2 regions of the Aliivibrio thorii genome follow, and region 1 is predicted to be linked to the other one. Evidence: riboswitches for the same ligand, from Rfam matches in the RefSeq annotation. Region 1 holds a riboswitch; the other holds the start of a gene.
What was found. Region 1 has a riboswitch for lysine ahead of AC2IP4_RS04760 (Na+/H+ antiporter NhaC family protein). Riboswitches for the same ligand answer to the same signal wherever they lie in the genome.
Positions count from the first base shown of each region.

Region 2: another riboswitch for lysine. It lies ahead of lysC (lysine-sensitive aspartokinase 3); the one in region 1 lies ahead of AC2IP4_RS04760 (Na+/H+ antiporter NhaC family protein).

Region 1 is NZ_CM170654.1:1,034,213-1,050,991, reverse strand. Features, by position in the region: gene ltrA (group II intron reverse transcriptase/maturase) at 1-1,020, opposite strand, end outside; gene pgsA (CDP-diacylglycerol--glycerol-3-phosphate 3-phosphatidyltransferase) at 1,860-2,414, opposite strand; gene uvrC (excinuclease ABC subunit UvrC) at 2,460-4,286, opposite strand; gene uvrY (UvrY/SirA/GacA family response regulator transcription factor) at 4,286-4,930, opposite strand; gene AC2IP4_RS04770 (DNA polymerase II) at 5,173-7,542, opposite strand; gene AC2IP4_RS04765 (nucleotidyltransferase domain-containing protein) at 7,546-8,322, opposite strand; gene AC2IP4_RS04760 (Na+/H+ antiporter NhaC family protein) at 8,430-10,016, opposite strand; lysine riboswitch at 10,098-10,281, opposite strand; gene AC2IP4_RS04755 (H-NS family histone-like protein) at 10,542-10,946, shown strand; partial or broken gene AC2IP4_RS04750 (MipA/OmpV family protein) at 11,106-11,291, opposite strand; gene AC2IP4_RS04745 (IS30 family transposase) at 11,295-12,251, opposite strand; partial or broken gene AC2IP4_RS04740 (MipA/OmpV family protein) at 12,361-12,902, opposite strand; gene AC2IP4_RS04735 (group II intron maturase-specific domain-containing protein) at 13,129-13,542, opposite strand; gene AC2IP4_RS04730 (reverse transcriptase domain-containing protein) at 13,572-14,015, opposite strand; gene AC2IP4_RS04725 (hypothetical protein) at 14,064-14,330, opposite strand; gene ltrA (group II intron reverse transcriptase/maturase) at 15,221-16,456, opposite strand.
Region 2 is NZ_CM170654.1:360,736-377,514, reverse strand. Features, by position in the region: gene AC2IP4_RS01715 (PglL family O-oligosaccharyltransferase) at 1-1,193, shown strand, start outside; gene AC2IP4_RS01710 (pyridoxal-phosphate-dependent aminotransferase family protein) at 1,255-2,364, opposite strand; lysine riboswitch at 2,580-2,752, shown strand; gene lysC (lysine-sensitive aspartokinase 3) at 2,818-4,170, shown strand; gene metH (methionine synthase) at 4,254-7,934, opposite strand; gene AC2IP4_RS01695 (cation:proton antiporter) at 8,116-9,384, shown strand; gene hldE (bifunctional D-glycero-beta-D-manno-heptose-7-phosphate kinase/D-glycero-beta-D-manno-heptose 1-phosphate adenylyltransferase HldE) at 9,490-10,920, opposite strand; gene glnE (bifunctional [glutamate--ammonia ligase]-adenylyl-L-tyrosine phosphorylase/[glutamate--ammonia-ligase] adenylyltransferase) at 11,062-13,923, opposite strand; gene AC2IP4_RS01680 (methyl-accepting chemotaxis protein) at 14,056-15,657, opposite strand; gene AC2IP4_RS01675 (ion transporter) at 15,779-16,540, shown strand; gene AC2IP4_RS01670 (CYTH and CHAD domain-containing protein) at 16,586-16,779, opposite strand, start outside.

The DNA of each region.
Region 1 (16,779 bases):
TCGCAATCTCCGCCTTATCCAAGCCGCAAGGCTTTTCAGTGTGCTCGTAATATTGGCTATTTTGAAGTAGTTTACAAACCCTCTGAGCACTGGATTCAGTTGCTTTAGCACTCTCGCTAAATTCAATCCTCCATTACGCTTGGTGAGTTGTCTTACTTTCGCTTTTAATGTTTTGAGCTTCTTTTCTTGAATTGCCGTGTAATTTGTAAAAATTTCCACTCCCAAGAATTTAATACCTGTATCGCTATGTGCTATATGGGTTTTCCGCTCATTCACTTTAAGTTTTAGCGTTACTTCTAAAATATGGCTAGCTACTTTTAATGCATTCTCTGCACCCTTTTTAGAGGTGCAGAATATCAAAATGTCATCCGCGTATCGCACTATTCGATGCTTACGCCTCATCATTTCTTGATCGAATTCATCTAAGTAGATATTAGCAAGTAGTGGACTAATCACCCCACCTTGTGGACTGCCTATTACACTATTCTGCCAGTTTTCACCAACCATGACTCCACTTTTTAGAAATTGACGGAGCAAGCCTAAGATACTGCCATCCACGATGCGCTTTCGCACGAACTTGATTATCAGATCGTGGTCAAGCATGTCAAAGCATTTAGACAGATCCATATCAACAACATGCCGCTTATTATATTTACGTATAAAGAGTGTAGCTTTGCTGATGGCTTGATGACAGCTTCGCCCAACCCGATATCCATAACTGGATGGATGAAAGTTTGGGTCAAATATGGGAGTCATTATATTCGTTAAACATTGTTGAACAATTCGGTCTCGAACTGTGGGGATCCCCAATAACCTGATACCGCCATCGTCTTTGGCGATCTCAACTCGTTTTACGGGCCGCGCTTGATAGCGCTTTTCTTGTAGTTCAAGTAATAGTTTTCTGAGCTCTACTTCCAAATTTTGTGTGAAATCATCGATACGCTGCCCGTCAATACCAGCTGCGCCTCCATTCTTTCTCACTTGTTTGTATGCCACGTAAAGCGCTTGCAGTGATAGCATGCGCCCGTAAAGGCTATAGTGTACTCTCAAATTATTATCTCACATCACCTGCTGCTGACTTTATTTATGTTGGTTAGGTTTATTTCGTTGTCGCGTTAAGTTTTCTAGCAAGGCTACGCCCTTTTATTCGCAATATGCTTAACCGCCTCTATGCCTCTAGTAAAGAGAAACACTTACTCCCCGTGCCCAGTTCTATTCACAGCTTTAGTATCACCCTTAGCCATTAAAATAGAGACTTTACCTTATTTGGTAATTCGTGAACCCATCATAAATTACGTCACTTTAAGGTAATTTATAAATCACTTCCCCCCTTCGCAATCAATAAGTGCTTTTGGCTCAAATTGACTCTATCAGATATATTACTGATAGTCGGCTTGGTTTTGTCCTCCACACCATCACTGGCTTTCACAGGCCTAGCCTTACTCACTACTACGGGTTCATCTGCCACCTCACATCGGCATTAGATCTTGAGTTTCTTCTTGAATCTAAGCCACTTACTGACAATTAAGTTTAGATGCCAGGCTTCCCCAGTTATTGCACTGACTCCCTGTTAGATATGCCACCCTCAAGCACAGAATTGGTCTGACTAAGTATTGGGCTTCGCGCTATTTTGGACGCTTACCCACCAATCCCGCCGAAACAGGTTACGGTTAGTTGTGTACATCTAACTTCCTATGGCTTCCTTCAGACCTCACCGTTAGCCAGTGACGCCCTTGCCATTCAGATTGTCTTCCCCTTAGTCGGGGTGACTCTGCTATCTTGCAAGCAGACGGGTTTGCCAGCTTTGCTGGGCAAACAAAAAAGCGAACCTAAGTTCGCTTTTCATCTCAATTAACTAACTAATCGTCTGCATTAAGCAGATCATTTTTTGCGGCAGCTAAGTATTGGACCATAGACCAGTATGTCAAAATTGTTGCTACATAAAGCGCAACATAACCAACCCATACCATCCAATCATCATAACGCCAAATCAAAACCCATAGAGCAAACATTTGAGAAACTGTTTTTACTTTTCCAATCCATGAAACAGCAACACTTGCACGTTTACCAATTTCCGCCATCCATTCTCTGAGAGCTGAAATAATAAGTTCACGGCCAATCATTGTTATTGCAGGAATAGTAATCCAAATAGAATGGTAATGCTCAGTGATCAAGATTAAAGCCGCTGCAACCATTACTTTATCAGCTACAGGGTCTAAAAAAGCACCAAAACGAGAGGTTTGACCTAATTTTCTTGCAAGTAATCCATCCAACCAGTCTGTAAAACCTGCGACCCAGAATACCATTGCAGCAGCAACCGCTGACCATTCATAAGGTAAGTAAAAAACAACAACAAACACTGGAATAAGTGCTAGCCGGATAAACGTGAGTATATTTGGTATCGTTAATCGCATAATAATTCTTAAATTTTGGTCTGCTGATCCTATGGTGCGCTTTTTTTATCCGTGTTTCAACGCATCCTGTATTTTTTCTGCCAAAGAATGACTAATTCCAGGCACTTTGGCTATTTCTTCAACACTTGCACTTTTTAATTCTTGTAGACCACCTAAATATTGCAATAAAGCCTGCCTTCGTTTCGGGCCAACCCCTTCGATATTCTGTAACGTACTGGTTTTTCTTACTTTCGCACGTTGCGCTCGATGACCGCTAATCGCGTGGTTATGGCTTTCATCCCTAATATGCTGAATTAAATGCAGAGCTGGTGAATCACTTGGCATTGAAAATTCTTCACCCGACGTTTTAACCAAAGTCTCCAGCCCATGTTTACGTGTCACTCCTTTTGCGATACCCAGTAAAAGAGGTTGTTTTGGCCAATCATCCCAATACTTAGAAATAACATCATAGGCCCTATTCAACTGCCCTTTACCACCATCAATAAAGATAATATCTGGAATTTTATCTACATCGAGTTGTTTACTGTAACGACGTTCAAGCACTTGAGCCATCGCTGCGTAATCATCGCCTCCGGTTATTCCAGTTATATTATAACGTCTATACTCTGCTTTTACTGGTCCTTCCTGATTAAAAACAACGCACGAAGCAACTGTCTTCTCCCCCATAGTATGACTAATATCAAAACATTCCATCCGTTGAATTGACGCTAAGGATAATGCCTCTTCAAGCTGTTTAAATCTCTGGTAAATCGTTAATTTATGATTCGACTTACTCGTCAATGCCGTGAATGCATTGGTATCCGCTAATTTTAAATAGCGACCTTTTATTCCTTTAGGGTTTAACTGAAAAGTCACTTTTCGACCAGAAAGTTCAGTTAATGCAGCCTCTAAACTCTCACCATTAAATTCGAAACTCGTTACCACTCGGTTTGGAATGGTTCTACCCTGAGAATGATTTAAATAGTACTGTGTTAAAAAGCTTAGAAAAACTTCATCTTTTTCTGTTTTAGCTGGAATTTTAGGGAAGAAACTACGGCTACCTAAAATCTTACCTTGCCTTATCATCAGCAAATGAACGCAAGCCAATCCATTTTCTATTGCAAAACCTAAGACGTCTAAATCATCACCACTATCATCAGACACGTACTGCTGTTCTTGCACTCGCCTCATCGCTTGAATTTGATCGCGGATCATTGCGGCTTTTTCAAACTTCAATGACTGACTTGCTTCTTCCATTTGTTCAACTAATGTCTGGATAACTTGCCTGTCTTTTCCTTGCAAAAATAAACGAATAAAATCGGTTTGCTCTTTATATTCTTCATCACTAACAATTCCTTTTACACAAGGAGCTAAGCAACGACCAATTTGATGCATCAAACAAGGACGGTGTCGATTTGCATAGACTGAATCTTCGCATTGACGGATAGGAAATAGTTTTTGAATTAAATGAAGACTTTCACGAACGGCTCCAGAGTCGGGATAAGGACCAAAATACTCCCCTTTTTTTCGTTTCGTACCACGATGGATAGAGATCCTTGGATGTTTATGATTGGAAATAAAAATATAAGGGTATGACTTATCATCTCTAAGCAATACATTATATTTAGGCAAATACTGCTTAATATAATTGTGCTCTAAGATGAGGGCTTCGGTTTCTGAATGTGTCACTGTTACGTCTATTTGGGCAATATGAGTAACAAGAGCTTTTGTTTTTTCTGAAGGGATATTACTGCGAAAATAGCTAGATAATCGCTTTTTTAAATCTTTTGCTTTACCTACATAAATAACTTCAGCCTCAGTGTTATACATTCGATAAACACCGGGCTGATGAGTTACAGACTTTAAGAAAGCATTTGAATCAAAAGAAGGCACTACAATGTCTCAGCATCTAAGATACCATGACGAATAGCTAAATGAGTTAATTCAACATCACCGCTTATGTTCAATTTACTAAATAATCGATAACGATAGCTGTTTACTGTTTTTGGGCTTAAATTTAGCTGTTCGGAAATATCCGTTACTTTTTCGCCTTTAGTAATCATCATCATTATTTGTAATTCACGCTCTGACAACTCTTTAAATGGGTTCTCAGAATCAGGAGTAAATTGACTTAATGCCATCTGTTGTGCAATTTCTGGTGATAAGTAACGTTGTCCACTTTGTACCATACGAATAGCATTTACCATTTCGTCTGGACCAGCCCCTTTCGTTAAATATCCAGCCGCTCCAGCTTGCATCACTTTCGTTGGAAACGGATTTTCAGTATGAATAGTTAATACTATTACTTTCATATCTGGATTGAATCGTAAAATCTTTTTAGTCGCCTCTAGGCCACCTATTCCAGGCATGTTCATATCCATTAGAACAATATCTGCCTGCTCTGTTCGACACCATTTTACGGCATCTTCACCGCTGTGAGCTTCCCCTACTACTTTAATTCCACGGACGTCTTCAAGAATACGTCTAATCCCTGTGCGAACCAGCTCATGATCATCTACAAGGAAAACTTTAATCACAACTGACACTCCGACTTAAATTTACAGCTACCTCTACTGAGGTAAATTTTATGCTCTATTTTACCTTAAAAAATAAGGCTGTCTCATATTGATTATGCGTTAAGACGCAAAGTTTTACTATTAAAATAGTATTGACTTTAAGGTTCATTTACCTATCTATATCACGTATTAAAAAAATAAGTACATGAAATAAGAGAAGTAAGTTTCAACCTTATTACATCAATATACAATAAAAACATTCGTTAAAATAGGCCTAATTGCGACGCAGATAACTGCGTAAAATCTAAACCAATAAAAGGCAATATCCCATCCGCAATCGGTTTTAATTGTTTTTCAACATAGTGATCGTAATCTATTGGATTTTTTAGATACTCAATAGGCTCAGGCCCTGCGGTTGTAATGATATATTCAATCCAACCACCATATTTATATTGAGGTGGCTTCCCCATTTTTTGACGATAATGATCAGCCAGTCTCGCCGCTTTAACATGAGGGGGGACATTCTTTTGGTAATCATCTAGTTTTCGTCTTAATCGTTTTCTATAGATTAATTGACTATCTAGCTTTCCTGATTTCGTATCATCGACATAAGTACGAACATAGTCTTTGACTTCTTGCTGATGAAAAACTTTATCAAATAATACTTTTTGGAACGTTTGTGACAAAGGCGTCCAATCCGTTCTTACTGTCTCTAGCCCTTTGAAAACAATCTCTTCTTTACCATTTTTTCTAATCAATCCGGCATAACGTTTTTTTGAACCCGTTTCTGAACCTCGAATTGTTGGCATCAAAAACGTACGATAATGTGTTTCATATTCAATCTCTAAGGCAGAATCAATGTTGTAAATCGATACTAAATGCTGTGTCCACCACTGATTAATATGCGAAACCAAGCTCTGTCCTATATCATCCGCTTCTTCTGATGACATCGCTTTTCCTAAGGTAACAAATGTCGAATCTGTATCACCATAAATAACCTCATAACCTTTTTCTTCAATTAGCTCTCGAGTCGTTTTCATTATTTCATGTCCACGCATCGTAATTGAAGATGCTAATCGATGATCAAAGAATCGACATCCAGATGAGCCTAAAACGCCATAAAAAGAGTTCATGATTATCTTAATTGCTTGAGAAAAAGCTTTCTCATTATTACGTTTTGCTTCGTCTCTCGCAGACCACAATGATTCAATTAGTACTGGTAAGAAGTGTTTTTTTCTATGAAAACGCCCACCTCTAAAGCCTTCAATCGCTTGTTCTTCTTCTTTTCCTATCTCTTGTTTTAATCCTTCAATCAAACCAAGAGGGTCAATTCTAAATGTTCGAATGATTGAGGGGTATAATGATTTAAAATCTAGAACAAGCACTGATTCATATAAACCCGGTTTTGAATTCATAACATAGCCACCAGGGCTTGCTATCCAACTTTCACTCTCTAAGTTTGGCGCGATATAACCCGAGCGATGCAATCTTGGTAAATATAAATTAGTAAAAGCGGCAACAGACCCTCCTATACGATCTAATTCCACACCTGTTAATTTAGTTCGTTCAATAACAAACTCAATCAAATGGGTTAATTCAAAGATACGGGTAACCAAAATACAGTCTTGTAAGTTATATTTAGCGAGCGATTGCTTATCTTCACGATACATTCGATTAATTTCACCCATACGATCACTTGGGTCATGTATCGATTTACCTTCATTCAGTAACTCTTGCGCTACTGACTCTAAAGACCAACTCGAAAAGTGATATGTCGCGGTTTTAAGTGCATCGATACCATCTAAAACCACTCTTCCAGGAAAAGAAAGAAAGCCTTGTTGACGGTTTTTATCTGAATCTCGCCAATATAATGTGCTATTACCCCTACCAATTCGAAAAGCTAGGTTATGCCATTTAGCTCGTTGAATTAATAATCTAAAGTCAAAATTAATAACGTTCCACCCAATAACAATATCAGGGTCAAATGTCTGAAACCAATGTTCAAGAGCTAGTAACAGTGCTTTTTCATTATCTACCCATTGAATAGATTGAGCCGAATTTTCAGGTTCTCCCACCATAATTATTCGAGAGTCTAAATCACTATGGAGTGCCACCGAATACAAAATGCCTTTTTCAGAACATTCGATATCAAGCGAGACTTTGGTGAATTGAGGGGAGATAGGAGCTGACTTTATTTTAACATTGCGGTATTCAATATAACCTTTCTTCTGTATCGCGGTTCCTACAAAATTCAAACCGCCACAAATAAAACGCTCCATTAAATAACGGTCAGCTAATCGAATATCACTTTCAAAAATAGGCAAATCGGCATGTTCAAGCAATTGACTTACTTGACGTTTTTGTTGAGTCGTTGAAAAGTAAAGACCTACAACAGGTTCATGGTGAAAGGTTGCTAACTGGGTTTCCTTGATAAGATAACGAATGTTCTCTAATTTCAGTAAAGATTCATATTCAGGTAAGCGTTCTTTCAAAATAAAAGCAACGGCTTGTTCATTCTCAATCAATAGATGTGCGATATGACCATCACATTTAACCCATAAATCAATCAAAGTATTAGAGTTTATCTCTTTATTTTGTCGAGTAAGTAAAAAACCACTCTGATATGAATTCAATGCTTACCCTATTCTTCTTTCAATTTTATTAAACTCACTGACAACCCAACCACCAAATTCTTCTAATAAAGCAACAGTTGAACGCTTAGGGATTTTGCGTCCTTTTAATAACATGACGACCCTTTCAATTTCAGTTTGTTTTTCTGGATAATATTCCAAAAACTTTCGAGCACAAAGTACTGGATGATCATACCAGCCCTTATCCTTATGCATGACTAAAGAATAGCAGCTTCGTAATAATTTTTTCGCTATCGTTTTCTGTTGTTCCACTTGAACATTGATGTTGGTACTACCTGATATTTTTTTAGTGTATACCTGTAACCATTCCTCTATGTCCATATTCATATTTTTTGCGATCTCCCAACTTGGTTCAAAATCACCAAATCGTGTAGATAAATCATCACCGAAAACACAAACACAGCAATGACGAAGCCAAAAACCCCAACTGAATATGGATTCTAACTGCAATACCTCATTTACTTCTCCAATAGTAAACGTAATCCCAGTTATTTGAGGGTACTTAGATTGAAACCTTACCTTAATTGTATTAATTAAAGTTTGTTCTTTATTGGTTAAAGGAACTGTTGTTATCAATGTTACATCTAAATTAGAGCGGCCAGGAATCGCTTCACGCCTTGCTACACTGCCATATAAATAAATACTATGAATCGATTTAGGTACAGCAGAGCGAACATGGACGATAAGATCTTGAATGACAGGCTCGAATTCTTTTTGAAAGGGTGAATGTTTATCAATATTAGGTAAAGTATAACGAGACACAAAGCACTCCAATCAGTATAGATAAGAGAGTCATGATCGCGATTTAAAGAATAAAAAGCAATAAAAAACCGGCCATGATGGCCGGTTTATTTATAACTAAAAGACGCTTACGCTGTTACAGTACGCTTTTTAGACAGAACCATTAAACCACTACAAACAAAGATAAATGCAGCAGTAGAAGCAAGGAATGCCATCAATACAGAACCTGTAAAACCAAGAGCGATATAGCCAACCGCAGAAACAGCAGCAATTGATAATGCATAAGGTAATTGAGTTGCAACGTGATCAATATGGCTACAACGAGCACCAGTTGAAGAGAGAATCGTCGTATCTGAGATTGGAGAACAATGGTCGCCAAATACAGCCCCAGCCAATACAGCACCTAGCATTGGTAAGATTAGCGTAATATCTGTTGCTCCAGCCATGTCACCTGCGATTGGAAGCATGATGCCGAATGTACCCCATGAGGTACCTGTACTGAATGCCATTAAGCCAGACAGTAAGAATAAAATAACAGGGATCCAGTGAATACCAATACTGCCTTGCGCTAAACTAGATAAGTAGGAGCCCGTTTGCATATCACCAATTACAGAACCAATTGTCCATGCAAATAATAAGATCAGAATTGCACCAAACATAGACTTAGCACCGATCCACATTGTCATAGCGATATCTTTAATATCAATACCTTGACGGAATACAGTAAGTAATGCTGCCGCTAAACCGATTAGGCCGCCGTAACATAATGAAGCACCAACATCTGTATTTTCAAATGCACCAAGAATATTAAATTCTTTACCGTCGCCAATTAATGCTTGAGCACCAGTATAAATCATGAAGAAAATAGTCGCTACGATAAGTACGATAATAGGGAAAATCAAATCTGATACTTTACCCGTTTCACTTTCCGTAATATTTAGCTCTTCATTTAAATCTTTAGATTCAGCATTAACCGCTTGATCATCAAATCCATTACCACGCGCAGCTTCATTTTCATGATCGCGCATTGGACCAACATCCAATTGAAACCAAACAACGGCAAATACCATTAATAAAGCAAACACTGCATAAAAGTTCATTGGGATTAAACGTACATAAGCGCCTAATGCCGAATATTCAGTCACACCATGGGAAACTAAAATGCCACCAATAATAGTAATAATGTAAGCACCCCAGCTTGACGCAGGCATTAACACACACATTGGAGCAGCCGTTGAATCTAGGATATAAGCAAGCTTGGCTCTTGAAACATAAAAACGGTCAGTTACAGGGCGGGATATTGAACCAACAGCTAAGCTATTAAAATAATCATCAACAAAAATGAAGACACCAAGAAAGGCAGCAAGTAGTTTTGCACCACGTTTACTTTTAATTCTTGTTTGTGCCCATTCTGCGAATGCACGAGTACCACCAGAAAGAGTCAGCAGTGCTGTTGTCATACCTAATAAGATTAGGAAGGCAACAATACTCATATTCCAAGTATTAATAGAACCATCATCGATGAAAACACCTTTAACAGAACTAAAGGTATAAGATGCAGTGCCAGAAATGGAGTAATTAGACAGCAAAATTGCGCCTAAAACGATACCTACACCAAGAGAAAGTAATACTCGGCGTGTAACAATTGCTAAACCCAAAGCCACTAATGGGGGCAATATTGATATCGGAGAATTTGAAAAATCAGCTAAGTTCATGATCTACAACAACCAGTTTGGTTGGAGATCTACTGTTGACACGGCAATGCCGTTATAAAGGAAGTGAATATTAAAACATTTCCCCACAGTAGCGCTCCATAGTTAAAAAATAAAATTGACTATGGCAGTGTTATTCCTTTTCGAAATAACCCCAGCTAATACGTTTGATGAACGTCATTAACTTCGGCATTGACTCCTTTCGATTGTTGTCATAGGAATCACCCTCAAACAATCTACTCTTAGACAATGCGCCTCTACCCGTTTAGGTGGAAGTCATTGTACGGACTGAACACAATTTTGCAATACTATATCTGAGTATTTTAACATTAGATTACCAGCTAACTAGAATGGGATACTCTATCAATATTTAATTACAATTTTTACAATTTTTACAATCATAAGGAACCACTCTTAATATTCTTATCATTAAGATGGTTTTTATTTATTTATTTATTAAAAAATTTGTTATATTATTTTCTTGTTATATAATAATTGTATTATCAAAAATAAATTATGGAATCAAAAATGTCTGATACTATTAAAACACTGCTAAACTTACGTAGCCTACGCGTACTATCTCGTGAAATGACACTTGAGCAATTAGAAGAAGCACTTGAAAAACTACAATCAGTTGTAGCAGAACGTCAAGAGTCAGAAGCTGAAGAGCGCTCTCAACTTGCTGAGAAACAAGCAAAACTTGAAGAGTTCCGTCAAATGATGATTGAAAGTGGAATCGCACCAGAAGACCTATTAGATACAATGTCTTCTACAACAGTTAAAACTAAGCAAAAACGAGCTCCTCGTCCTGCTAAATATAAGTTCTTAGACCATGCGGGCGCTGAGAAAACATGGACAGGCCAAGGCCGTACTCCATCAGCTCTTCAAACTCAACTTGATGCTGGTAAATCTTTAGAAGATTTCTTAGTTTAATCATAGCGTATAATTTTTATATAAAGGGCCATTCTATAATAGAACGGCCCTTTTTATTTATGGCTGAACACTATCAACCTTCATAATTTATATCTCTAGTTTGGAAAGCATAGATAAACATGACTGTAATGGATCAATTAAAAACCACCATTTATATTTTTAGAATACGTATGCTATACCAACGTTACCTGTAGAGCTCGTCGTATGTTCTATCATAGGGCTATCCTCTAAATTTCCTTCTAGATTAACGTAGCGAAAACCACCTGTAGCACGAATATTTGGTGTTACATGAAAATACGTTGATAAACCAATAAAAAATTGCCCATCCCAGTCAGCATCAAATTGATGCTAGATCGTAACAATAACCGACACACGCTTACCGTTTAAAAACTCACTCGGACTCAGAAAATTTAATGCCTTTCTAGGCCTCGAATTAATCAAAAACTCTGCCTGTTTAATCTCTTTTGCTGCAAGTTCTCCAATGGCCATTCCCTTTGGGAAAAAACGTCTTAGTAAACCATTGGTATTCTCATTCAAACCTCGCTGCCAGGAATGGTAAGGTTTAGCAAAATAAATGTCACAGTTCAGATGCTTAGCTATCTTAGCATGACCCGCAAACTCTCCGCCATTATCAAATGTGATTGTTTTGCAAAGCCCTTTAAAGGGCTTCATCATGCGATTTATTCCACGAGTAACGGCTTTTTTGGACTTACTGCGTACTTTACAGGTAACTAATAGCTTAGATACTCGCTCTACCATCGTGACTAAATACCCATCTTGGCCATAAACTGTATCACCTTCCCAGTGGCCAACTTCTGATTTATCGTCAACAATTGTAGGCCGTTGAGAGATATCAACACGGTTAGGGATTAATCTTGCTCCTGCTTCTACACCTTTACGTAGTTTGTATTTTTTACCTTTTCGAGCAAGCATTCTTTGCCAATGCTCTCTTTTAACTACATTGTAAATCGTACTGCAACATATTGTATTTTCTATTTTTTCTTTACGAATCCGTCCAGATATCTGCTCTGGACTCCAACCAAGTTGCAGGTATGTTTGAATAATTTTCTTATTCTTTTGGTTACATTTTGTATGCTTAATTGAAAGTGTTCTTTTTTGAAAAGCATGTCTATGCGCTTGCTTGGCAGAATAACTTCCAGCAGGACAGCGTCGTAATTCCCTTGAAATGGAACCATTGCTCCGTTTTAATTTTTGTCCTATTTCCCGAGCAGAAATACAGTGTGTATTCCAAGCTTCAATCTGGTATCTTTCACTTAGTGTCAGTTGCTTATATTGGTGTCCCATGGGATTACCTTAGTTGATTGTGTGAGAGCTTGAAGCTTATAGGCAACTGACTCTCTAATCTATACCAAAGTGTGTCGGTTATTCTTGGGATCTAGGGATTAATTGCACCATTTGTTCTTTGAGATTCCTCCAAAGATACTCCATATAAATGATTATTCAGCTTTTCACTATTATATGAATAACCAAACGACGGAGTTATCGCCCACCCTTTTCCTCTAATAGGTAAACGCCAGGCTGCTTCTGCATATATCCCATTATGAGCACGTCCAACATCAATTCCACCGGTTAATTCAACAATAACTACATGAGTAATCAATAACTAACGCCGCCTAAAATAGATCTCTTACGCTCATCTAACTGTTGCATAGCTATATTATCAGAGTCTTCAGGTTGAAATGTACGTGGATCATACATAAAACGAAATATAATATTTTGTGGGGTTCCTACAGGGTATAAGCGATATCCCCCGCTAAGCCCACGTAAAAAGATATGCTCTCCCTCATAGCCGCTCACAGGAATAATGGTCGTATTAGAAGAAGTATTTTTATAGAATGAAGGAGAATAAGCAGCAGCACCAATCGACCACTGAGAAATTTTAGCATGTGCGTTGACAGCAACGGCAAGTGCTGCACCAACAATCAATCTACTTATTACTTTATTCACAACAGCCTTTTAGTGCTTTATATAACTTACAGTGATGCAATTTAACATTAACTAATGCACTATACAGTGCTTGATACTTTTTCATAGTTTTTTAGCCTTACTGTTTACGGTTCTTCCCTATTTACTTATTTGTAGGCGTATCGAGTAGGGTGAGGCGTTGCCGCCTCATCCCTCTCACAGAACCGTACGTACGGACCTCGTATACGGCTCCTGCTTACTTATATTCGTATGTGAACACCTTTCCGACACTTACCGTTTCAAGATTAAATAGTCCTAACTCGGTAAACCACTGATTTGGCATAGCATAGCTCGCTAGTGGACTCTTTGACGAGTTCCATACTCGCATGTTGATGTGCTTAAAAGGCGGTTTGTAGTTATGCTGCTTTAACCATCGATGAAGCCTTTCTGGCTTCTTCCATAGCCTTAACTGGATACTACGAAGTCGCCTTCTTATCCAACCTGCTAATGCTTTAAACTGCTTACTGGCATTGGCTATCCGAAAGTATTGGCTAAAACCACGCAACAGAGGATTTAGCTCTTTGATTACCTGTAATAGTGGCTTACCACCATTCCTTCGGGTTAAATCTCGAACTTTATCTTTAAAGGCCTTTAATTTCTTAGCTTGAATTTGAGTATATCTACTCTTTATTTCTACACCTAAAAACTTAACGCCCTTATCGCTGTGTGCATGTGGCTTTTATCTTTTTTGGTCAACAACTTGAGTTCGCCCTCTAGGATTTTTTCCGCCATCTCATAAGCATTTTCCGCTGCCTTTTTCGAACGGCATAAAATCAAAATGTCATCTGCATAGCGCACCATGCGATGGTCTCTTTTCATCATTTGTTGATCGAATCTATCGAGATAGATATTGGCAATAAGGGGGCTAATTACGCCACCTTGCGGACTGCCTATCGTCGTCGGCTCGTATGTCCCATTTATCATTACTCCACTCTCGAAAAACTGCCTGATGAGTTTTAGGATACTTCCATCTGTTACTCGTCTCTTTATGCTCTCAATTATCAAGTCATGATCGAGCATGTCGAAGCATTTCGATAAATCCATATCAACGACATATTGTCGTTGATATTGTCGGATAAACATTGATGCTTTATTGATTGCATGGTGGCAACTTCGCCCTTTTCTGTATCCCTAGCTTGACGGATGAAAGTTTGGGTCCAAAATGGGGTCAAGCACATCAACGATGGCTTGTTGTACAATGCGATCTCGAACCGCCGGAACACCTAATAAACGAATTCCACCGCCATCTTTGGGTATTTCTCCCCGTTTAACAGGTTGAGGTTGATACGTTTTAAGGCTTAATTCCTGATGAAGAGCCGTTAAGTTTTCTACTAAACTTTGTTCAAAGTCACTCAGGCTCTGCCTGTCTATTCCGGCCGCACCTTTTGCTCTTTTCACTTGTTTAAATGCATTATATAACCCCTCAAATCAAGTAGGCGTCCATATAAACTGTAGAATTTTCTCATCGTTTCTCTATCAATTAAGTGCGCTATTATTTCGTATTTTCTTGTCTGTATGGTGAGTGTCATCACTGGTTTAAGGCGTTCTAGCCAGTTGGCAATCTACCTCAGGGACCATGATTACTCCTCTGTACGGCTCTTGGTATCAGTCTACTTATTCCTAAATAACCAAATCCAGATGTCCTATTTCGCCAAATAGCTTGTGTACTCATATAGCGTTGTTAATATGAATAATAGTCTTTAAGTAAGCTTCCCCCCTTCGCAATCAATTGCACTTTTGGTAGCAATAGACTCTATCAGACATGCTGCTGATAGTCGGCTTGGTTTTGTCCTCCACACCATTACTGGCTTTCATCGGCCTAGCCTTACTCACTACTACGGGTTCATCTGCCACCTCACACCAACATTACTCTTGAGTCACCTCTTGATATAATGCTTCCAGCTGATAGCTGGAGCTGATGTCAGGCTTCCCCAGTTATTGCACTGACTCCCTGTTAGATATCCCACCCTCAAACACAGCATTGGTCTGACTAAGTATTGGGCTTCGCGCTATTTCGGACACTTACCCACCAATTGCTGCCGAAACAGGTTACGGTTAGTTGTGTACATCTAACTTCCTATGGCTTCCTTCAGACCTCACCGTTAGCCAGTGACGCCCTTGCCATTCAGATTGTCTTCCCCTTAGTCGGGGTGACTCTGCTATCTTGCAAGCAGACGGGTTTGCCAGCTTTGCTGGGCAAACATCGAGTAGGGTGAGGCTTTTGCCTCATCCCTCTCACAGAACCGTACGTACGGACCTCGTATACGGCTCCTGCAATTTACTATTTCTTAATAAAAAGAAGCGAGTACACCTGTTTTAACTTCGTCTATTGAATACAAGCCTAGATTTTTGAACCACTGATTAGGCATCGCATAGCTTGCTAACGGACTCGCACTGTTTCGCCATGAGTCCATTTTTATGGACTTAAATGGCGGTTTGTACTTTAGTTGCTTAAGACGACGATGCAATCTGCACGGCTTCTTCCACAAACTCATTTGTACCGCTCGCAATCTCCGCCTTATCCAAGCCGCAAGGCTTTTCAGTGTGCTCGTAATATTGGCTATTTTGAAGTAGTTTACAAACCCTCTGAGCACTGGATTCAGTTGCTTTAGCACTCTCGCTAAATTCAATCCTCCATTACGCTTGGTGAGTTGTCTTACTTTCGCTTTTAATGTTTTGAGCTTCTTTTCTTGAACTGCAGTGTAATTTGTAAAAATTTCCACTCCCAAGAATTTAATACCTGTATCGCTATGTGCTATATGGGTTTTCCGCTCATTCACTTTAAGTTTTAGCGTTACTTCTAAAATATGGCTAGCTACTTTTAATGCATTCTCTGCACCCTTTTTCGAGGTGCAGAATATCAAAATGTCATCCGCGTATCGCACTATTCGATGCTTACGCCTCATCATTTCTTGATCGAATTCATCTAAGTAGATATTAGCAAGTAGTGGACTAATCACCCCACCTTGTGGACTGCCTATTACACTATTCTGCCAGTTTTCACCAACCATGACTCCACTTTTTAGAAATTGACGGATCAAGCCTAAGATACTGCCATCCACGATGCGCTTTCGCACGAACTTGATTATCAGATCGTGGTCAAGCATGTCAAAGCATTTAGACAGATCCATATCAACAACATGCCGCTTATTATATTTACGTATAAAGAGTGTAGCTTTGCTGATGGCTTGATGACAGCTTCGCCCAACCCGATATCCATAACTGGATGGATGAAAGTTTGGGTCAAATATGGGAGTCATTATATTCGTTAAACATTGTTGAACAATTCGGTCTCGAACTGTGGGGATCCCCAATAACCTGATACCGCCATCGTCTTTGGCGATCTCAACTCGTTTTACGGGCCGCGCTTGATAGCGCTTTTCTTGTAGTTCAAGTAATAGTTTTCTGAGCTCTACTTCCAAATTTTGTGTGAAATCATCGATACGCTGCCCGTCAATACCAGCTGCGCCTCCATTCTTTCTCACTTGTTTGTATGCCACGTAAAGCGCTTGCAGTGATAGCATGCGCCCGTAAAGGCTATAGTGTACTCTCAAATTATTATCTCACATCACCTGCTGCTGACTTTATTTATGTTGGTTAGGTTTATTTCGTTGTCGCGTTAAGTTTTCTAGCAAGGCTACGCCCTTTTATTCGCAATATGCTTAACCGCCTCTATGCCTCTAGTAAAGAGAAACACTTACTCCCCGTGCCCAGTTCTATTCACAGCTTTAGTATCACCCTTAGCCATTAAAATAGAGACTTTACCTTATTTGGTAATTCGTGAACCCATCATAAATTACGTCACTTTAAGGTAATTTATAAATCACTTCCCCCCTTCGCAATCAAT
Region 2 (16,779 bases), 670 kb from region 1:
TAGCGACAGGGCTCGCTATCGCCTCTTACTTCCTTGCTCGACAACCAATTAAATACCGTGAAAATGTTATTGCACTCACTCTACTTTATGCAACGATCTTATTTACCTTACCACTGATCGTCGTATTAGCGTCTCGTACAGGTTGGCTAGCGACGGTTTTCAGCCTTATTTTATTAACGCCATACATGTGGAAATATTGTACAAAACAACGTTTCTTTTCTTGGGTATTAGCCTTAATTATTGGTTTTAGTGGTAGCTTTGTTTTATTTAACTTATCTCAAGATAATTTATCTAAAGTATCATTAATTAGTCAAAAAGCGGATCTAGAAAGTCCAAGACGATATACCTTTCCACAAGCTCTAGACATGTTTTTAGAAAAGCCGATTACCGGTTATGGTTATGGTAATTTCGAGGCTGATTACACCCTATATACAGCAAAACAACACCAAATTTCATCAAGCTATAAACCTGGGTTGCCTTCAATGGATCATCCTCACAATGAAGTATTATACTGGGGCGTAGAAGGTGGTATCGTTGCAATATTAGGTTTGTTAATTGCCGCGGGAGGAGTGTTACTCAAAATACGAAAAAGCAAACTAGATACACAATTTGCTTTGCTCGCTTTAATTGCTCCGATCTTTATTCATAGTCAATTAGAGTATCCATTTTACCACTCTATGCTGCACTGGTTTACATTCATCATTCTTCTGTTCTGGATAGATCAACTAAGCTGTAAATATAAAAAGTACCGCATTAGTGATATCAGTAAAATAACATTACGAGTCAGCTCATTAGTACTGCCAATTGTCACTGCTTTTTATATGCTTTCAACACTTCACACGAATTGGGTTTTAACTAAATTTGAAACGACTCGACCAATGAACCCTGATATTTTAAATCAAGTAACTAATCCTGTGATTTGGGAAGACAGATTTAATTGGGATGTGTTATCTGCTCAACTATCCATTGGGATAATGAATAAAAAACCAGAACTGATCACGCCTTATATTACTTGGTCAAAAGAACTGATTAAAACCAAGCCAAGACCAGCCTTTTATCAAAACCTAATCATTGCTTATCAAGCTTTAGGCGAAGAAAAAAGAGCAGAAGATATTAGAAGAGAAGCCATTTTTCTCTTTCCAAATAACAAATTTGAATTGGTACAACTCGACGAAAAGTTACGTCAAAAATAAAATCATAAATAAAGACACAGTAAAAAGCCGCTACGTTTTTAGCGGCTTTTGTATTTGTAACCTAAAGAACGTCAGATAATGCTTTTAAACATAATGCGACATTTTCTTTTTTAGCTGCATACCCCATCAAACCAATACGCCAAGTCTTTCCGGCTAAATCGCCCAGCCCTGCGCCAATTTCTAAATTATACTCATTCAGTAATCGACTTCTAACTTCTACATCGCTAACATCTTCTGGAATATAAACGGCATTAAGCTGTGGTAAACGATACGCTTCATCAACCATAAACTGAATACCTAGCGATTCTAATCCTTCTTTTAATTCTTGATGATAAAATGCATGTCGACTCCACGCGGCTTCTAATCCTTCATTTTTAAGCATCAATAATGATTCGTGCAATGCATACAAACTATTTACAGGCGCAGTATGGTGATAACTTCGTTTTCCTTCACCACTCCAATAAGACAGGACTAAGCTTTGATCTAAGAACCAGCTTTGCACAGCTTTAGTTCTTGATTTCATCTTATCGACCGCTCGCTTAGAAAACGTCACAGGTGATAAACCAGGAGTACAAGATAAACATTTTTGAGAGCCAGAATAAACCGCATCTAATTGCCATTTATCAACGAATAATGGTACACCACCCAACGACGTTACTGCATCAACAATAGTTAAGCAGCCATGTTGACGCGCAAGAGTTGAAATGGATTCTGCATCACTTAATACACCGGTTGATGTCTCTGCATGCACAAAAGCGACGATCTTAATATCTGCATGTTGCAGTAAAGCCTCTTCAACTTTATTTAGTGAAACTGGCTCACCCCATTTATCATCGATAACAATCGCAGTTCCACCACATCGCTCAACATTCTGACGCATACGCTCGCCAAAAACACCATTACGGCAGACTAAAACTTTTTCGCCTTCTTCCACGAGATTAACAAAACAAGTTTCCATTCCTGCACTTCCTGGTGCAGAAACCGCAATGGTAAACTCATTTTCTGTTTGAAATGCATACTTAAGTAGCTCTTTTACTTCATCCATCATTTTAATGAATAGAGGATCTAAGTGGCCAATCGTTGGGCGACTTAATGCCTGCAATACTTGTGGCGATATATCAGAAGGTCCAGGTCCCATAAGGGTTCTTTTTGGCGGGATAAAACTTTGCATCATTCACTCCTTGAAATATAGGGTGTTTAAAGAATAGACACAATAATAATTAAACTCAATTAGACGAAGTAATTAGAGTGACTTAACTATAGAAAATAGCCATAAAACACTTATATTTACTTTAAATCGGAGAAATGCAAATAAAGTCATTACTATTGATTGACATTTGTTTCATAAAAAAGCACATTGTTAACATATGTTTTGTTATATAAAACGTACACAGAAGAGGAGCACTGCCTAGGTAGCTTTATTTGTGGAGCCCAAACTCCCAAACAAATAAGTGAGGGAGAGCAGTGCCGAGATAATCTTGATTGGGAAAAGATTATCGATCGTACTGGCTGAATCCTTACGATTGCCACTTAATTTTAAGTGGAGAGCTTCTAGCAGCTATTTATTTTTTGCTATGACTCTTCACATTTATTTCCACATTGGATGTAGTCGGGAGACAGGAAAGTGAACTCTATAAATGTTGCTAAATTTGGCGGTACAAGTGTTGCAAATTTTGAAGCAATGAGCCGCAGCGCTTATGTCATAGAACAGAACCAAAATACTCACCTTGTCGTTATCAGTGCTTGCTCCGGAGTCACTAATCTTTTAGTTGAACTCGCAAACGGCACACAAGATAACAAAAGAAAAAAAGCAATCCTTTCTGAACTCAAGTCCATACATTTTTCAGTATTAGACCAACTTTCCGATCCAATTTACCCTGAAAAAGCCATTCTTGAAATTCTTGATGATATAGAAAAAGCGGCTGACGCTGCGACTTTCCAACCTAGCGATAAACTTACTGACCACCTTGTCGCGTGTGGTGAGTTAATGTCTACCCACCTTTTTACTCAACTATTGATTGAACGTGGAAATTCTGCGGTTCGCTTTGATATTCGAACCGTACTACGCACCGATTCCAAGTTTGGTAAAGGTGAACCTCAACTTGAAGAAATTACTCGTTTAGCTAGAGAAAAACTGATACCTCTATGCCAAAAACATATCGTTGTAACACAGGGCTTTGTTGGCTCAGATAGCCAAGGGAATACAACAACATTAGGTCGAGGAGGCAGTGATTACAGTGCCGCTTTGATTGCAGAATCAGTGAATGCGTGTGGATTAGAGATTTGGACCGATGTTCCGGGTATTTATACAACCGATCCACGCATTGCCTCTGCTGCCTCACCAATCCCTGAAATCAGTTTCAGCGAAGCCTCTGAAATGGCAAATTATGGGGCTAAAATATTGCATCCATCAACCCTATTGCCAGCACTTCGCCATCAAATTCCGGTATTTGTTGGTTCATCAAAAGAACCAGAAAAAGGCGGCACATGGATTAAACAACAGGTAAATAGTGCGCCTTTATTTAGAGCACTAACCTTGCGTTGTAATCAAACGATGGTGACGTTGCATAGTCCAAACATGTTCCATGCTTACGGTTTCCTTGCCGAAGTGTTTAAAATTTTGGCAAAATACCAAATATCTGTAGATTTAATTACAACTTCTGAAGTCAGTGTTGCATTAACATTGGATCAAACAAATACCAACGGAAAAGCGCCTGAATTGCCAGCAGAAGCACAGCAAGAACTTGAAGAACTCTGCACAATAGAAATAGAACACAATTTATGCTTAGTTGCCCTCATTGGTAATCAAATGAGTCACTCTAAAGGCTCAGCTAAACAAGTATTCGGTACTTTAGAGGATTTCAATTTACGTATGATTTGTTATGGTGCAAGTCAGCATAACCTCTGCTTCTTACTGCATGAGTCAGAGTCAAAACAAGCTGTAAAAGTGCTACATAAAGAGCTCTTTGAAAAATAAGCCTACACTTTAAGCTAATCTAAAAAAGCCCATTCGTTACTGGTGAATGGGCTTTTTGTTTTAATGTGCTTTATTTAAGAAGACTAGTTTAAGTTTGGACCTAACCATTTTTCAGTCTCTAGCATGTTCCAGCCTTTTCTCTCAGCATAACTCTCTGCTTGATCTTTTTGGATCTGAGCTATCGCAAAATAGCGAGAATCAGGATGAGAGAAATACATACCAGAAACAGAGGCTCCCGGCCACATAGCGTAGCTAGAAGTCAACGACATTCCTATTGCTTCTTCAACATCCATCAACTCCCACAATGTCCCTTTTTCTGTATGCTCAGGACAAGCAGGGTATCCAGGTGCAGGACGAATACCTTGATACTTTTCACGGATAAGATCATCATTTGAAAGGTCTTCATCTGGAGAATAGCCCCAAATATCTTTACGTACTTCTTTATGCAAATACTCGGCAAACGCTTCAGCTAAACGGTCAGCAACGGCTTGGATCATAATGGCATTATAATCATCACCTTTGGCTTTATAGTCATCTGCAAGCTCTCGTTCACCAATGCCACCAGTCACAGCAAAGCCACCAATCCAATCGGCCTTTCCGCTCTTTTTCGGTGCAATATAATCAGATAAACAATAGTTAAACCCTTTTGGCTTTTCTGTTTGTTGACGTAAATTATGTAGCACTTTCAATACCTCAGTGCGAGATTCATCGGTATACACTTCAATATCATCATCAACACTGTTAGCAGGAAAAAGAGCACACATTCCTCGCGCTTTTAGTAAGCCTTCTTTTTCTACACGATCCAACAGATCGTTCGCGTCTTTATATAAACGCTTCGCTTCTTCACCCACCTCTTCATGCTCTAAAATTGCAGGGTATTTGCCCATTAAAGACCATGTCATAAAGAAAGGAGTCCAATCAATATATTCGCGTAACGTCGCAACATCCATATCATCAATAATATGTACACCCGGCTTTACAGGTACTGGAGGCGTGTAGTTTACCCAATCAATATCGACTTTGTTTGCTCGTGCTCTTGCTAGTGAAACGGGTTTTGTTCGTGGTGTTTTACGGCTATGTTGATCACGCACACGCTCGTAATCTAAATCCAACTTCTCAATAAATGCTGGTTTCAATTCATCAGACAGTAACGAGGTACAAACACCAACCGCACGAGAAGCGTTATTAACATAAACTACAGGTTGAGAGTAGTTTTGCTCAATTTTCACCGCTGTATGTGCTTTAGACGTCGTTGCCCCACCAATCAAAAGTGGTAAATCAAATCCTTGACGTTCCATCTCTTTAGCGACATGGACCATCTCATCAAGCGATGGCGTAATAAGGCCAGAAAGTCCGATAATATCGACATTTTCTTCTTTCGCTACTTTTAGAATTTTCTCACAAGAAACCATCACGCCAAGATCTATGATTTCATAGTTATTACATTGAAGAACTACCCCTACGATATTCTTGCCGATATCATGAACATCACCTTTCACTGTTGCTAATAAGATTTTGCCATTGGTTGAACCAACATCTTTAGTGGCATTAATAAAGGGTTCTAAATGCGCTACGGCTTGTTTCATTACTCGTGCTGATTTTACGACTTGAGGAAGAAACATTTTCCCTTCACCAAATAAATCACCCACGACGTTCATGCCGTCCATTAAAGGACCTTCGATCACTTCAATAGGGCGAGCTGCATTGACTCGTGCTTCTTCTGTATCTTCAACAATGAAGTCAGTAATTCCCTTCACTAAAGAATGTTCAAGGCGTTTTTCTACTGACCATGTTCTCCATTCTAAAGCCGATTTATCTTCAACCTTTCCAACCGCTCGTTCTAGATATTCTGTTGCCATATCAAGTAAGCGTTCTGTTGAATCATCACGACGGTTAAGTACGACATCTTCTACCGCTTCACGTAAATCTTCAGGTACATTATCGTAAATTTCTAATTGGCCTGCATTTACGATACCCATATCCATACCGTTCTTAAAACAGTGATATAAGAACACGGCGTGAATCGCTTCACGTACGTAATTATTACCTCGGAATGAGAATGATACGTTAGATACGCCACCTGAAATCATGGCATAGGGAAGCGTTCTTTTTATATCAGCAACGGCTTCAATAAAATCAACAGCGTAGTTGTTATGCTCATCGATCCCCGTTGCAACAGCAAAGATGTTTGGGTCAAAAATAATGTCTTCTGGTGGAAAACCAATTTCATCCACTAAGATGTTATAAGCGTTAGTACATATTTCTATTTTTCGCTCACGCGTATCCGCTTGGCCGACTTCATCAAAAGCCATCACAATCACAGCAGCACCATAGCGACGGATTAGCTTAGCTTGTTGTAAGAATTTTTCTTTACCTTCTTTAAGCGATATTGAGTTAACAATACCCTTGCCTTGAATGCATTTAAGTCCAGCTTCGATAACTTCCCATTTAGAAGAATCGACCATTACAGGAACTTTAGATATCTCAGGTTCTGAAGCACATAGGTTTAAGAATTTAACCATACACGCTTCAGCATCAAGCATGCCTTCATCCATGTTGATATCGATGATTTGAGCGCCGTTTTCTACTTGCTCACGAGCAACACTCAATGCTTCATCATATAACTCTTCTTTAATTAAACGTTTAAAGCGAGCCGAGCCAGTAACATTGGTTCTTTCACCAACGTTTACAAAAAGAGAGTCTTTCTCAATCGTTAATGGCTCTAGACCTGATAAGCGACAAGCAACTGGAAGGATTGGTAATTGACGAGGCTTAACACCTTCAACCACTTGTGCCATTTGGCGGATATGTTCAGGGGTCGTGCCACAACAGCCACCGATCAAATTTAAGAAACCACTTTCTGCCCACTCTTTTACGTGCTCAGCCATTTCTTCTGGAGATAGGTCATATTCACCAAAGGCGTTAGGTAAACCGGCGTTAGGGTGCGCAGACACGCTGCATTCTGAAATACGAGATAGCTCACTTACATACTCACGTAACTCATCAGGTCCCAACGCACAGTTCAAACCAAATGAGATTGGTTTAACATGACGTAATGCGTTATAGAAAGCTTCGGTTGTTTGTCCTGATAAGGTACGTCCTGATGCATCGGTTATCGTACCGGAGATCATTACAGGTAATGTTATACCCATTTTTTCAAAAACAGATTCGACAGCAAAAGAACAGGCTTTTGCATTCAAGGTATCAAAGATAGTCTCGATAAGAATTAAATCAGAACCACCTTTAATTAAGGCACGAGTTGATTCTGAGTAGGCTTCGACTAATTCATCGAAAGAGACATTTCGATAACCAGGGTCATTCACATCTGGGGAAATAGAACACGTTCGGTTCGTCGGGCCTAAAACACCAGCAACATAACGCGGTTTATGAGGCGTTTTTAATGTCCACTCATCTGCGACTTCTCTTGCTAATCGTGCCGCTTCAAAGTTCATTTCTTCACTCAGGCTTTCCATGTCATAGTCAGCCATTGCGATCGTTGTCGAGTTAAAGGTGTTCGTTTCTAAAATATCAGCACCCGCTTCTAAATAAGCAGAATGAATATCCCTGATAATTTGAGGACGAGAAAGCACTAAAAGGTCATTGTTACCTTTTAAATCACAATGCCAATCACTAAAGCGCTCTCCACGATAATCTTGCTCTTCAAACTTATACTCTTGGATCATGGTACCCATACCACCATCTATCAAAAGTATACGTTCTAAAAGTTGTTTTTCTATTTGAGTTTTCTTATTGCTTCCTGCCACGGTACAGCCTCATCCATAATACTTTTCTGTTACAATCCTATCACACATCTAATAGAAATCTAGACGTCTAAAATGGTTTTATTTTCACAAATTAGAAATAAAGTTTGATATTTATCAATTTGAGTGGAAAATGACCTCTATCACATTTTGTTACACAAATAACATATATAGAGGTTAAACAATGTCCGTATATAACACACTCTGTTTTCTTGCAGCAGCTGCTATGTTAATCGCATTTTTTAATAGCAAAATAGGGAAAATGCAAACAACCATAGCAATCACTGCAGGTTCAATGATGCTATCACTAGTGATCATTGTTGCGGGTCATAATGGTTGGTTTAATCTTAGAGAGATTGCGACTGAAACGCTAACAGACATAAATTTCGAAGATTTTCTCTTAAAAGGAATATTAGGTTTCTTATTGTTTGCAGGTGGTTTAGGAATTAAATTACAAAACCTCAAAGACCAAAAGTGGGAAATTACCGTATTGGCTTTAGGAGCAACTCTATTCTCTACTTTCTTTATAGGCTTTGTCCTATGGGGAATATGTAACCTAATTGGTATTAATTTCGATTTAATCTACTGCCTATTATTTGGTGCTCTTATCTCGCCAACCGATCCAATTGCAGTTCTCGCTATTGTAAAGAAACTCAATGCACCACAGCGTATCTCGACTCAAATTGAAGGTGAATCTCTATTCAATGATGGTTTTGGTTTGGTCATTTTTGTCACTCTATTTACGATTGCTTTTGGTTCAGAAACACCAACAGTAGGCAGTGTTAGCACCCTCTTTTTACAAGAAGCTATCGGTGGCATCATTTATGGTTTAGTTTTAGGCCTAATTTTCCATTACTTAATCAGCTCAACCAATGACCACTCAATGGAGTTACTATTAACGATAGGTATTCCAACCTCTGGTTATGCATTTGCTGAAACCCTTCATGTTTCAGGCCCATTAGCGATGGTGGTATCGGGAATCATGATTGGTAACTGGACTCGCTATATTGGCTTTTCAAAAGAGAGTGAAGATCATTTAGATCACTTCTGGGAATTAGTTGATGAGTTTTTAAATGGCGTGTTATTTCTTCTTATTGGTATGTCTATGCTGCTGTTCCAGTTCCACCAAGAAGATTGGATCTTAATGGCAATATCTATTCCATTGGTACTAGCAAGTCGCTATTTAAGTGTTTTCATTTCATACATTGGTTTTAAGCGTTTCAGAACCTATAACCCACTATCAGTTAATATTTTAACGTGGGGCGGTCTTCGTGGAGGCTTAGCTCTGGCAATGGCTTTGGCGATTCCATCTGGTATTTTAGTTATCCCAGATAAAAATATTGATGTACGAGAGCTAATCCTTGTTATGACTTACTCTGTCGTTGTTTTCTCTATTCTTGTTCAAGGCTCAACGATCACAAAAATGATTGAGAAAGCAAAAAAACTAGAATAATACTTCGTTAAATTATCGTAAACCTTCTAAAAAGAAAGCCCCATTATCCAAATAGATAATGGGGCTTTTACTTTAAAGAACTAACGATTTACGAGTAGAGAAAAATTAACCTCTACTACCTTTAATCGCTTCAATGATGCCGGTTGTTGAACAACCATCTTCAAAATTTAATACTTTAACTTCACCACCCGCGGCAATAACTTCTGCACCACCCGCGATATCTTCAATCACATAATCACCACCTTTTACTAGCGTGGTTGGCAATACTTCTGAGATTAAGCGCTGTGGTGTATCTTCAGAGAAAGGGACTACCCAATCAACTGCACCTAAACCCGCTAATACCGCCATACGACGATCCGTTGGATTGATTGGACGACCAGGACCTTTTAAGCGCTGTACTGATTCATTCGTATTTACGGCAACAATTAGGCGGTCACCCAACTCAGCTGCGTGATTTAGGTAAGAAACATGACCTGCGTGAAGAATGTCAAAACAGCCGTTAGTCATTACGATTTTCTCACCACGCTCACGCGCTTGTTTCACCGCACTGATTAGCTGCTCTTCACCGATAATACCAAAACCAGAGTCTTGGCTACCGTGAATCGCTTCAGCTAATTCAATCGTTGATAGCGTTGATGTACCCAGCTTACCAACTACAACACCTGCTGCTGCATTAGCTAATGCACACGCTTCATCAAGCGGTTTACCTGTTGATACGGATGCTGCCAATACAGAGATAACCGTATCACCGGCCCCAGTTACGTCAAATACTTCACGAGCAAGTGTTGGTAAGTGCAGTGGTTCCATATCGCGACGAAGCAATGTCATGCCATGTTCACTACGAGTAACAAGCAAAGCTTCAAAATCAAATTCTTCAATGATTTGTTGGCCTTTCACTACCAAGTCATCTTCATCTTTTACTTTGCCAACAACCGTTTCAAACTCAAGCATGTTTGGTGTTAATAACGTAGCACCACGGTAACGCTCAAAATCCGCACCTTTAGGATCAATGAATACAGGAACATTTACTTTTCGAGCTTCTTGAATCATTAATTGTACGTGCTCTAGTGCGCCCTTTGCGTAATCCGATAATACAACGGCTTTTACTTTTGATAAGGTAGCTTGCATACGGCTGATCAATGGTTCAACGGGTACATCATGAAAGCTCTCTTCAAAATCAAGACGAATAAGCTGTTGGCCACGGCTCATCACTCGTAATTTAGTAATCGTTGGAAACTCAGGAAGAGTAACAAAATCACAATGTACTTTTAATGACGCTAATGTTGCCTCTAGCGCTTTTGCTGGTTCATCATCACCCACTAAACCAACAAGGTGAGCATCTCCACCTAATGCAGCAATATTCATCGCAACGTTGGCTGCACCACCAGGACGCTCTTCAATATTATTAACCTTAACTACCGGAACTGGAGCTTCAGGTGAAATACGAGTCGTTGGGCCACCCCAATAGCGGTCAAGCATTACATCACCAATGATCAATACACCAGATTGTTCATAGTTAGGAAGTGTCGGTTTCATTCTTTTCTCCGGGCAATAAACAGCAAACTATCCACCATTATCGGTTCAAGCTGTTTATAAAAAAGTCATCTGTTATAAATGGTAGCATTTACGCAAGTTCTGCGCCAACTTAGTAATAATAAACGAAGAGTTAAGTAATTCTTACTCAACAAACCAGCTATTCCAAGCACTTACTACCGTTTCTCTTTCTTGACTAAAGCTATTTTCATCAACATCAGCATCAAAGCCTAATAAATTGCGATGATGTATTTCATTTCGCATTACACAATAAGCATGAATCAACAACTGAGATAGTTCTTCATCCATTACTCCTTGCTGTGCAAAACTTTCAAAAATACGCACATTATCAGACCAACGGGTTAACTTAGGGGCTTGATGACTGTGGTTTAACACTAAATATTGTGCTAAAAACTCAATATCAGTAATACCACCAATATCTTGTTTAAGCATAAAACGTCCCGCTTTCTTTCCACCTAAATGATCTCGCATCTTTTCTCGCATTTCTGCGACATCTTTCTGAAGCGTTTTTTCATCTCGAGTTAAACAAAGTATCTCATGTCGCGTTTTATTAAACGCCTCTTGTAATAAACGGTCACCATAAATCATTCGAGCACGGACTAACGCTTGATGCTCCCACGTCCATGCGTCATCTCGTTGGTATTCATCAAATGCTTCACTCGTACTTACCAATAAACCCGATGCCCCCGATGGGCGTAAACGGGTATCAACTTCATACAAAATACCTGAAGGCGTTCGCACTGAGAATATATGAATAATGCGTTGTGCTAAGCGTAAATAAAACTGCCTACCATCAATTTCTTTTTTACCATTAGTATATGTGTTTGTATCGCAATCGTGCATAAAGACAATATCAAGATCAGAATTATAGCCCAACTCCCATCCACCAACTTTACCGTAACCAATAACCGCAAAACCTTTACTGTCTCTTCCTTCAAGATGTGTCGGTTCACCAAACTTTTCTGTGACTTGCAACCAAGCTTGATTTACTACCGCTTCAACGATAGCTTCTGATAAATACGTTAAGTGATCACTTACTTTCATAAGCGATAACCCACCAGCGATATCCGAGGCTGCAATTCTTAGCAAACACACTTGCTTAAACTGACGCAATGCCTCCATTTGCTGCTCCATGTCATCTTCAGGAATACGAGCAAGGAACTCATGTAGCTCTACTTTATACTGACTTAATTCAATAGGGTTATAGAGTTGGTTTATATCCAATAGTTCATCAAGAAGAATTGGGTAACGAGTTAACTGTTCTGCAACCATTGGACTTGCTGCACACAGGCGAACCAGATGGTGTAATGCTCCGCTATGCTCATCAAGGAGTTCTAGGTAAGTCGTTCGAGTTGCAATCGCTTGAATAAGTTTGGTAATACGAGGTAAGGTATCACTAACATCTTCTCGACTGATCACCACACTAAACAACTTCGGCATCAGATTAGTAATCGCTTCTCGACCTCTTGGACCAAGGGTTTTCTTTTTCAACTCGCCTTTAAACTCAATAATATGTTGAGTTAACGATTCTGCTTGTTCAGGATTGAGCTCTTGCAATATATGCTCTAACACTTCTTGATTATGAGCCATATCCCATAACTCAATATACGCTTTATCAACACTACTCTCTGACTCTTCTTCTTCATGACCAATCAAGTCTTCAAATACGGCATGAATCGTATTCATATGGTGCTCTATTTCAGAGTACAACTCAGGCCAATCTTGCATTCCCATAGCAAAAGCAAGGCGAATTTGGTCGCGCTCATCCATTGGTAATGTTTGAGTTTGTTGATCTCCAATCGCTTGTAATAAGTTCTCTAAGCGACGTAAAAAGCAATACCCTTTAGTAAGATCATCAACCTCTTGAACAGACAATTGCCCTAATTCTTTAATCGCAATTAATGTCTCTAATAAGCCTCGACCTCGTAAAGAAGGTTCTCTGCCACCGCGAATTAACTGGAATACTTGAGCAATAAACTCAACTTCTCGAATACCACCAGCCCCAAGCTTTATATTGTCATGTAAACCACGGCGGCGAACCTCTGTTGTTATCATTGATTTCATTCGACGTAGTGCTTGAATCGCACCAAAATCAATATAACGACGGAAAACGAATGGGCGTAACATTTGACGCAATTCTTGGTAATGACTGTACGTTTCTTTTCCCATCACTCGCGCTTTAATCATCGCGTAACGTTCCCAATCACGCCCTTGTTCTTGATAATAATCTTCAAGCGCAGCGTAACTCATCACTAATGGCCCACTTTCACCAAAAGGACGCAAACGTAAATCAACTCGATAGCAGAAGCCATCAACCGTCGTTTGATCTAACGCTTTAATTAGTTTTTGACCTAAGCGTGTAAAGAATTGAGCATTCGCAATACTTCGACGAGCGCCTTCTGTCTCGCCATTTTCGGGATAAGTAAAAATTAAATCGATATCAGATGAGAAGTTCAGCTCTCCACCACCTAATTTACCCATACCAATAATGAGCATAGGCTGCTCTTCACCTTGCGCATTTCTTGGTGTTCCCCAATCAATACATGCTTGTTTATAAAGCCATTGATAAGACTCAACAATTAGCGCTTCAGCTAACAAAGAGAGATGAGAAAGACTGATTTCTAAAGACCAGTTATCGCCAGTTGACTGGGTACAAGTAAAATCGCGCCACGCTATATAAGCCATTTCACGTCGGCGGAAATAGCGTAATTCACTCATCAATCCATTTTCATCAGTATAGGATGACAATAACTCCTGTAGTCGAGAACGGTACTCCTCACTTCTGTCTACTGCTTTAAACATCGATGGAAAATACTGACACAAGAATTCATCTTTTTGGAAGCATTCGTGTAAAAAGTCACTACAGCCAAGAGCAATAAGTAATTGCTGCTGATACAGTTCAGGCCAATTTTGAACATGAGAAAGATGAATTAACTCTTGCTGACGACGCTCTGCAAGTGTTTGCAATGATGATGGCAAAGACATGATATCCCTTATCGAAATTCCTTATAATCTGCGAACAGATCTGACTTTCCATACTGTGCCAAACTTTATTATTAGCCGCAAACAAAAACGCCTACAACTGAGTGTAGGCGTCAGAAAATTAAACCCGTTACGTTAAATCTTAAATACTTTCATTTTAGCTTCTAGTTCTTCCGCATTTTTTTGCATCTCTTCAGAGGTCTCTGTCAGCTCTGTCACTACAACTACAGAAGCGTCAACCAGCTCTCGAACATTCGTCAGGTTTTGATCCATCTCTTCCGCAACGCTGCTTTGCTGCTCTGCCGCACTTGCGATTTGGAAGTTCATTTCATTAATACTACTAACTTGACTCACGATACTGTTTAACTCTGTACCTGCGTTAGTCACTAACTCAACACCTTCAGCCGCTTCAACTACGCTCTTCTCCATCAGCTCAACTGCCTGATTGGCACTATTTTGCAGTTGGGTGATCATATCTTGAATTTCAACCGTAGCCCCTTGTGTACTTTGCGCTAGGTTTCTTACTTCATCAGCTACCACGGCAAAACCACGTCCCGCATCTCCAGCTCGCGCCGCCTCTATCGCTGCATTTAATGCCAATAAGTTCGTCTGCTCTGAAATACCACGAATTGTCTCAACCACTGAGCTAATAGACATAACACGCTCTTCAACCTGATTAACCACCTCAGCAGAAGCCGCTATATCACCAGATAGCGCTTGAATTTTAACAATCGTGCCTTCCACAAACTGTTGACCAACCTTAGCCTGAACTTGAGCTTGCTCAGTACCTGCAGATGCATTACGTGCATTTTCTGCCACGTTTTGTACCGTGGAACTCATTTCACTCATCGCTGTAGCAAGTTGATCTATCTCTGCAAACTCTTCTTGGGCTGCTTCTTTTGTCCCTTCCATACTGATCGTCATAATTTCAGTTAGGTTAGATAACTCTTGAGAAGCAGTTAGTTGAGTTTCAACTACCGATTTAAGTTGTAAACGGGTTTTATTTAGCTCTCTTGCTAAATCACCAAATTCATCTTTACAGTTCATTCCAACTGGCTCAGATAAATTTTGAGCTGCAATTTCTTTCATTGATGCATTTAAGTAACGCATCTGACGTAGCATAATGCTTGAAGCACCAAGCAGAATAACCATGAAGGCAACGATCATAACAATAGTTTGCCAAATTACTTGGTAAAGGTAATCTTGGTAATATACCTCTGCGCTCTCTGATGTCTGGGAAGCTACCACCACCCAATTATGATCAGGTACTTTTACTGCAAATTCATAACGACTATGATCATTAAGAGAATACGCTTTTTGAGAAGAAAGGCTTTGAAGCTCTTCTTTTAATGAACGCCCTTCATCTAATGAAGAGGAAAGAGAAGAAAGTGACCGCACTGATTGATGGCCAAACACTTTGCCGCTATCACGATCTATCACATAAACATAATTACCTTTAGCTAATGCATTAGATTGAATGCTAACCAGTTCACGCGCTAACTCTTTACCATTTGATTTATTCGTTAAGATATTCTCAACTAACTCAGCACTAGCAACTGCAGACTCTTTGGCTTGTTCTTTTTGAATAGTAATGACTGCTTGATAAAAAGTATTCGCGTCCCATAACTGTTTTGACACCAATAGAACCGTACTAAATATCATTAAAATGACCAGCTTTGGTACTAACTTAATATCAGTGACCAGCCTTTCCCATGGCTTAAAAGCGATTGTTAACATTCTCTTCCCTCACTACCTTTCGGAATCAATTTTTTTAGTGCATGATAAAAACGTATAATTTTTATCATCATGAAAACACATATTTCTATTTTATATCGATAGACAGACATAAGTAATTAACATGAATCATAACAAAATTGACCTTAAACCCATGAGCTTAATGTCACTGATACTATCCTTTTTATCACTAATTGTGATCTCAAGCCTTCTGTTTGTTCCGTTAGAACACAATAGTAGAACAATGTTGATCACTCTCGACACCATCATCTGTGGGCTCTTTCTCTTTCAGCTTTCGATTGATTTTTTTCGTAGTAAACACAAGCTTCAATATTTAAAAGATCACTGGATAGATTTTATTGCCAGCATCCCAATCATTGAACCCGTACGTTATGCTCGTATTTTTCATATTTTACGTGTATTTCGTTTATTACGTTCCAGTCAATCCTTACTAAAGCAAATTCAATCTAATAGAAAAGAAGCAACCATTGCCTCTATTTTAATCCTAATGGTAACCCTAATATCTTTAGGTTCAGTCTTTATGCTGATGTTTGAAGGGAAAGATCCTAATGCCAACATCCATACTGCAGGCGATGCGGTATGGTGGGCCTTTGTTACTATATCCACCGTCGGATATGGCGATCACTATCCTGTGACATTCGCTGGAAAAGTATTAGCGGTATTGGTGATTATTTCTGGTGTAGGTATTTTCGGTATGATTTCAGGTTTAATAACCTCAATAATTACCGAGCCTTCAAAGATTGAGAAAAGAAAAAAAGAACAAGAAGATAGGCATCATAGAGATGAAAGATTAGAGCTACTTTTACAGCAGCAAGCTGAAATACTAAAAAAACTAGATCAGATAGACAATAAAAAAGAGAAGTAATTACTTCTCTTTATATAATTACACGTTCTTAATTTAAGCGTAAACCTATTGCCAATAAGGGGGGTATTCTAGCCCTGCTTTACGGGTTTGTTCCATCGCATGAAGTATTGAGCGCTCTTGACGGACTAACCAACGAACAAGTTGTTCTCGTTCTTCTTCGTCATTAAGTAACTGAACTCGAGTCCTTAATGGCTCTAAGCTCATCAAATCATCAATGCCTTGCAGTAAATCAAGCCAAG